Regions from separate parts of the Pseudoalteromonas sp. DSM 26666 genome, predicted to be linked through region 1. Evidence: predicted binding sites of a transcription regulator. Region 1 holds the regulator's gene; the other holds the start of a gene.
The links. The regulator FliA, encoded in region 1, starts transcription of late flagellar genes. The targets are predictions, from matches to a motif close to CTAAAGNTNNNNNNNNNNNNGCCGATA.
Positions count from the first base shown of each region.

Region 2: BM380_RS00360 (VC2046/SO_2500 family protein) is a predicted target of FliA. The motif match lies at 1,238-1,264, and genes of this name have one in related genera.

Region 1 covers NZ_FPAR01000005.1:292,501-295,925, reverse strand. Annotated here, with positions in the region: gene flhF (flagellar biosynthesis GTPase FlhF) at 1-824, shown strand, start outside; gene BM380_RS11580 (MinD/ParA family ATP-binding protein) at 817-1,677, shown strand; gene BM380_RS11575 (RNA polymerase sigma factor FliA) at 1,704-2,414, shown strand; gene cheY (chemotaxis response regulator CheY) at 2,455-2,838, shown strand; gene BM380_RS11565 (protein phosphatase CheZ) at 2,855-3,425, shown strand, end outside.
Region 2 covers NZ_FPAR01000001.1:69,721-73,145, reverse strand. Annotated here, with positions in the region: gene BM380_RS00370 (YchJ family protein) at 1-93, shown strand, start outside; gene BM380_RS00365 (DUF6172 family protein) at 161-463, opposite strand; gene BM380_RS00360 (VC2046/SO_2500 family protein) at 676-1,203, opposite strand; tRNA gene BM380_RS00355 (tRNA-Tyr) at 1,316-1,400, shown strand; gene BM380_RS00350 (M48 family metallopeptidase) at 1,426-2,118, opposite strand; gene BM380_RS00345 (PAS domain S-box protein) at 2,364-3,425, shown strand, end outside.

The sequences.
Region 1 (3,425 bases):
CATGTATGATTGACCGCTTAGTCGGTATGGGGATAGAGAAAAATGTTGCTGAGCAAATGGCATGTTTTGTACCAGACGATGTGTCTCGCCAACAAGGCTGGAAAGCTTTATTGAACATGGTTGAAGATCAAATGCAAACCACGAACAACGAAATACTTCGCCAAGGCGGTGTTTTTGCGTTAGTCGGACCTACTGGCGTGGGTAAAACCACCACAGTTGCAAAACTGGCAGCATTGGGTGCACAAAAATACGGTGCCGATAAAGTAGCGCTTATTACTACCGATACCTACCGTATTGGTGCTTATGAGCAGCTAGCAACGTATGGTCGTATTATAGGTTGTGGCGTTAAACAAGTTAAAGATGCAAATGAATTAGCAGAAGTTTTATACCATTTACGAAATAAACGTCTAGTCTTAATTGATACAGCGGGAATGAGTCAACGTGATTTACGCTTAACCGAGCAGTTAAACACCTTGATGCGTAATCAGCGTGTTGATATACGTAGTTATTTAGTATTAAGTGCGACGGCGCAAATTAATGTATTACAAGAAACAGTAAGGCACTTTAAAAAAGTACAGCTAAGCGGATGTATTTTTACTAAACTTGATGAGTCATTGAGTTTAGGTGAGATTATTAGTATTGCGATTCAAAATCGTCTCCCAATAGGGTATCTTACTAACGGTCAGCGAGTACCAGAAGATATTAGAGTGGCAAATGCCGAAAAACTAGTAAAAAAAGCTGAGCAATTGTATTTAAAAAGAATAAAAGCACAACAATCACGACACCAATCAGTGGCGTCGAGCACAGTAGAGATGTATGATTAACACAGTTTTAGATCAAGCAAGCGGCCTTCGCAAAATGAGCAAGAATAATAATAACGGCGTAAAAGTTATCGCTGTCACCGGCGGCAAAGGTGGAGTGGGTAAAACGAACGTATCCCTTAACACGGCAATCGCGTTAGGCCAACAAGGCAAACGTGTGCTTGTACTAGATGCTGATTTAGGATTAGCGAATTGTGATGTGATGCTTGGACTGCGCGTTGAGCGTAATTTATCTCATGTTTTATCGGGCGAATGTGAACTTGATGATATTTTAGTCGAAGGTCCCGCAGGCATAAAAATAGTGCCTGCAACATCGGGTTCGCAAAGTATGGTTGAGTTATCACCCTCAGAGCACGCTGGACTTATTCGTGCATTTAGTGAACTTAACACCGACTTTGATATTTTAATTGTTGATACCGCTGCGGGTATTTCCGATATGGTGCTGAGTTTTTCTCGCGCAGCGCAAGATGTGGTTGTGGTGGTATGTGATGAGCCTACATCAATTACCGATGCCTATGCTTTAATTAAAGTACTTAGCCGTGAGCACGGCGTTTATAAATTTAAAATTGTTGCCAATATGGTGCGTAGTTTACGCGAAGGGCAGGAATTGTTTGCAAAACTTTCAAAGGTTACCGACCGATTTTTAGATATATCAATGGAGTTGGTTGCAACGGTTCCATATGATGAAAATATGCGCAAATCAACGCGCCGCCAAAAAGTAATTGTTGAGGTTTTTCCTGGGTCGCCTGCTGCAATTGCTTTTAAAACACTGGCTACAAAAATTGCTAAGTGGCCAACACCTAGTCAAGCCTCGGGTCATTTAGAGTTTTTCATTGAGAAACTAGTTAGTAACTAACAATGACAATACCGGTGAATAGAGCTATGGGATATCAGTCAACACAGAATTTAAATATGATTGTTGAAAAGCATGCCTCATTAGTCAAGAAAGTGGCGTGCCATTTAATTGCTCGTTTACCGGCCAGTGTGCAGCTAGATGATTTAATTCAATCGGGTATGATTGGTTTAATTGAAGCTTCAAAAAACTTTGATGCAAGCAAAGGCGCAAGCTTTGAAACCTTTGCCGGTATTCGTATTCGTGGTGCGATGATAGATGAAATGCGCCGAGGCGATTGGGTTCCACGTTCAGTTCACAGAAAAAGCCGTTTGGTTGCAGAGACTATTGTTGCGCTTGAGAACAGTTTAAACCGTGAACCTAAAGATAGTGAAGTTGCTGAAAAACTTGAAATTTCGCTAAATGAGTACCATCATATTTTAAACGATGTAAATGTAAGCAAAGTGTTAGGCATTGAAGACCTTGGTATAGATGATGATGTGATTACACCTCATGGCCAAGATTTAGCACTAGACAAACCGTTCAATAATGTTAAAAATGAACGGTTTAATGAGTCTTTACTCAGTGCAATAAAGTCGTTACCGGAAAAAGATGCAATGGTGCTTTCTTTGTACTATAACGATGAGATGAATTTAAAAGAAATTGGGCATATACTCGATGTAAGTGAATCGCGTGTAAGTCAGATACATGGTCAGGCGATGATTAAGCTTAAAGCAAAAATCAATGACTGGATAAACTAGAAGTAAGTAAATAAAGGTTCAGGCCTCACTGGAGGATGTTTTGGATAAAAACATTAAAATTCTTGTTGTTGATGATTTCTCAACAATGAGACGTATTATTAAAAACCTGTTGCGCGATTTAGGTTTTACCAATGTTCAAGAAGCAGATGACGGGTCAACTGCTTTGCCTATGTTGCAAAATCAAGCGTTTGATTTTGTTGTAACAGATTGGAATATGCCAGGCATGCAAGGTATTGATCTTTTAAGGGCAATTCGAGCTGATGAAAAATTAAAGCATATTCCTGTTTTAATGGTTACAGCAGAAGCTAAAAAAGAACAAATAATTGCTGCGGCCCAAGCAGGTGTTAATGGTTATATTGTTAAACCATTTACTGCAGGTACATTGAAAACTAAATTAGAAAAAGTGTTCGAACGCTTAGGTTAATGAGAGGGAGAGGCTTATGTCAGCACCTGCTGCGCCTCAGATTACTTTAGAACAAGCTCGCCAGTTAGTTGTTTTTTTAGAAAATGGTGAGCAAGATAAAGCGAATCAGTTAATTTTAGAAACAGCTTCACAAGAGCAATCACAGTTATTTGCTGAGGTGGGTAAGTTGACGCGTCAACTGCACGAAGCTTTAAAAAGTTTCGAGTTAGACACGCGTTTAACAGACATTACCACTGATGCCATCCCTGACGCAAAAAAACGCCTTAACTATGTCATGGAAATGACAGAAAACGCAGCCAATAAGACAATGGATGCGGTTGAAGCAAGCTTACCATTAGCACAAGAAATCGCTGACGAAATAGCTGATATCAAGCCAACGTGGGATCGTTTAATGAACCGCGAAATAGAGCTTGGTGAGTTTAAATCACTTTGTCATAGTATTGATAAGTTTATGAGCAGTTCTCATCACAAAACCGATGAGTTACAAATGCTGATGACTAATGTGCTGATGGCTCAAGACTATCAAGATTTAACCGGTCAGGTTATTCGCCGTGTTATTGAACTTGTCCGTGAAGTTGAAGAAAGTT
Region 2 (3,425 bases), on a different contig from region 1:
GAGATTACACCGGTTGCCGATATTAAAGTAAAACGTAATGATACGTGCCCTTGTGGCAGTAATAAAAAATACAAAAAATGTCATAGTGTATAAACTTCAGCTACAAAAAATGGGCCACAAGGCCCATTTTCAAAAACTACACTAAACGCAAATTAGCGTTTTACTCGCCATCATCTTCATCGAAATCTTGACGCTGTGCAGGTCTTGCTAAAATCTCTAAGTAAAAAGAAGTTAAACCTTGCTTTTCAATTTCACTGATGTGATTGTTAATTTCAGCAACGTGAACCACTTGGGCTTCTTCAGCCGTGTTACCAAACTTACAATCAAATGCCCAGTAGTCGGCATCAACAGGTAAAGTTTTATTACGTTCTCTTTTCAAATATTTTTTCACTTCATGCTTTGCAGCATCAACCATACGAGGGTATTTGATTTTCTCATGATTCAGCGTGAATGTTTTCTTCATTACGTTCCTAATTACCTTGGTTTAATGATAATGGCATTTAATGTCATACCATTTGCGCCATTATAGCAATTGCATTTAAATTTTGGATGCTTTTTTTATATTAAATCAGTTATTAAAATAAAGCACCTATAAAACCAATAGTTACTTACTACTATAAACACAGTTTATTACAATCAAATGGCATGTATAAAGCAGCAATTGAACACATATAATTAGGCACTAAACAAATGTAATGGCTGGTGGATAGCTTCATTTTGTAAATCATCATAAAATGCCACCGCATCCATTTGAGGGTTTGATAACTCGGTGTTGGTATTTTGAATTCGTCGACGTACCGCTAATTCACAGTTATCAATGACAGTCAGAGGAATGTGGTTTTTATCATCACGAATATTAAATGGCTCAGGCTTTAAGCACTGAGTTAACTTTATATCACTCATCCCTACAGCGCTTCCCATTTTTGCTAAAAGCTCTGTGTTATTTTTACCAATTAACATATTAAAGGTATCTGGCGCTAATGGCTGCTTTGGACCTGCGCCAAATTGTTTACGCAGAGCATCTTCATTAGCTTGATAATGCTTAGTGTCACTTTTGGGTAGGTGGAATTCACTAAAATCGAGTGCATCGTGAGAGAGCATTGCTAATAAAAGTGCAAACTCGCCTCGGCGGTTTTCGTGCACACTTTCGTTAAGCCTTGTTTTTAACTGGCTCTCCGTGATTAACAAATCACCAATCTGCATAGACTTTAGCCTATTTAACTAATTAATAAGTATTTATCGGCTAAATTTGAATTTTCTTTAGCTTTTTTCTTTACTTAAATAAGAAGTTTGCTATTATCTGCCGCGTTGCATTGGAGGGGTTCCCGAGCGGCCAAAGGGATCAGACTGTAAATCTGACGGCTCAGCCTTCGCTGGTTCGAATCCAGCTCCCTCCACCACTTCTCTTCTCTACCTTATTTCTTTTTATTCAAATACCCACTGTAAACTCATACCATGATTGTTTAACCAGTTACTTGCTTGTTTATAATCTGAATAAAATAATCCCACACGTTGCCAAAATTGAGCACTGTGATTTAAATATTTTAAATGTGCTAATTCATGAACAATCACGTAGTCAATGACCCATGTCGGTGCACTTGCCAAGTGTAAGTTGAAGGTTAGTTCACGCCTGCGATTACAACTACCCCAGCGACGTTTATACAATTGAATACGAATATTACTCGGTAGCTTTTCACCCATCAGCTGACAATAATCGTTAACTCGCATTTCAATATAACTTTCTAATTTCTCATGCAAAAACTGCTCTAGCAAACTTTGATACATTTGCGTTTGATGCTTTACACGTGAAGAAATACTCAGTAACAGCGTTTGGCTTTCATTGTGCTGCTGCCATTGAGTGCGTACTGCGTTATCAAATTGCACATTAACAGCTTCATTAAATAATTTAATACTCTGGGTTTTGAGTGGAAACTGTCGTGTATCGGCTTGAATTTGTTGCTTATGTAACTGAGCATCAATCCAGTCCTGTTTACTTAACAGCCATTCATTAATTTGTGTTTTCGTTACAAAATGGGGCGCATATACCGTAAGCTCACGTTGTGCGACTTTGATAGCCACTGTTTTTCTTCGCTTACTACGCTTTAAAGTGTAATCCAACAATGAATGCTGCCTATTTATAATTAACCACTGGGTTTTATTTTACCTTGTACCATAACGGCTAATCTATAAATAATCCCCACTAAATGCCATTTTAATAACAATGCATTTAGTGCTACTCAATAAATAGTATGATTTAGAGCTTAAAACACTTACGTTACTTTTGTAATTTATAACTCAATACCTTGTGATTATTATTGTATTTTATATTAGACTGAATTTAAGAGTTATTATGTGAATGATTGATGTTAGCTAATTTTTTTATAAACGAACCAGATCCAAGCCTAATTATTAATGGTGTATACGACCCAAGTTTAGTGACACTATCTATACTCACCGCAATTTTTGCAGCTTATTTTTCTTTGCACGTTATCGATTTAGCAAATAATACACATTTTAAATCTTATCGAAAGTTAGCCAATATAACCGCAGCCTTAGTCCTTGCCGGAGGGGTCTGGAGCATGCACTTTATTGCTATGCTCGCATTTTCTTTGTGCACTACAATTGAATACGACCCCACACTAACTTTTGTATCGTTTATACCGGCTTTACTGGCATGTACCATTGCTTTTTCTTGTTTGAAAACATATAGCTCTCACCCTCGTATTATCAATTTAATTCTAAGCTCTCTTTTATTTGGCGCGGGTGTTGGCACCATGCATTACAGCGGTATGGCCGCGATGCAATTAAGTCCTTTACTTCGTTATGATCCAATATGGTTTGGCGCTTCAATTGTTGTTGCAGTGCTGCTGTCTTTTATAAGTCTCTATGCACGTTTTCATTTACCAGCACACTTTAAAAAATTAACGCCTGTGCATAATCGTATTATTTGCGCCCTTATTCTTGGCCTTGCCGTGGCTGGTATGCATTATATGGGCATGGCTGCTACGCGATTTATTGCAACAAGCCCGATAATTAACGAGCAAACAAACCAATCACATCTAACCTTTATTGCTATTAGTGTGTCGTTCGCCACGCTTTTATTAACAGCGGTGGTTGTGATCATCAATGGCATGATCCGATACAGAATGCTGTTGGGGAAAAAATCAGCTGAAGAGTCTCGCCTTGATGCTATTTTATCAACTGCCATTGACGGCATCGTTACTATAAATATTAAAGGCACTATTTTGAGCTTTAATAAAGCCGCAGAAACAATTTTTGGCTGGCAAGATAATGAGGTCATTGGCCAGAATGTAAAAATATTAATGGCTGATGATATTGCTAATCAACACGATGCTTTTTTAAAAAATACAACAAACCATGAGGTAAAACGTGTTATTGGTGTTAATCGCGATGTGTGGGCAAAA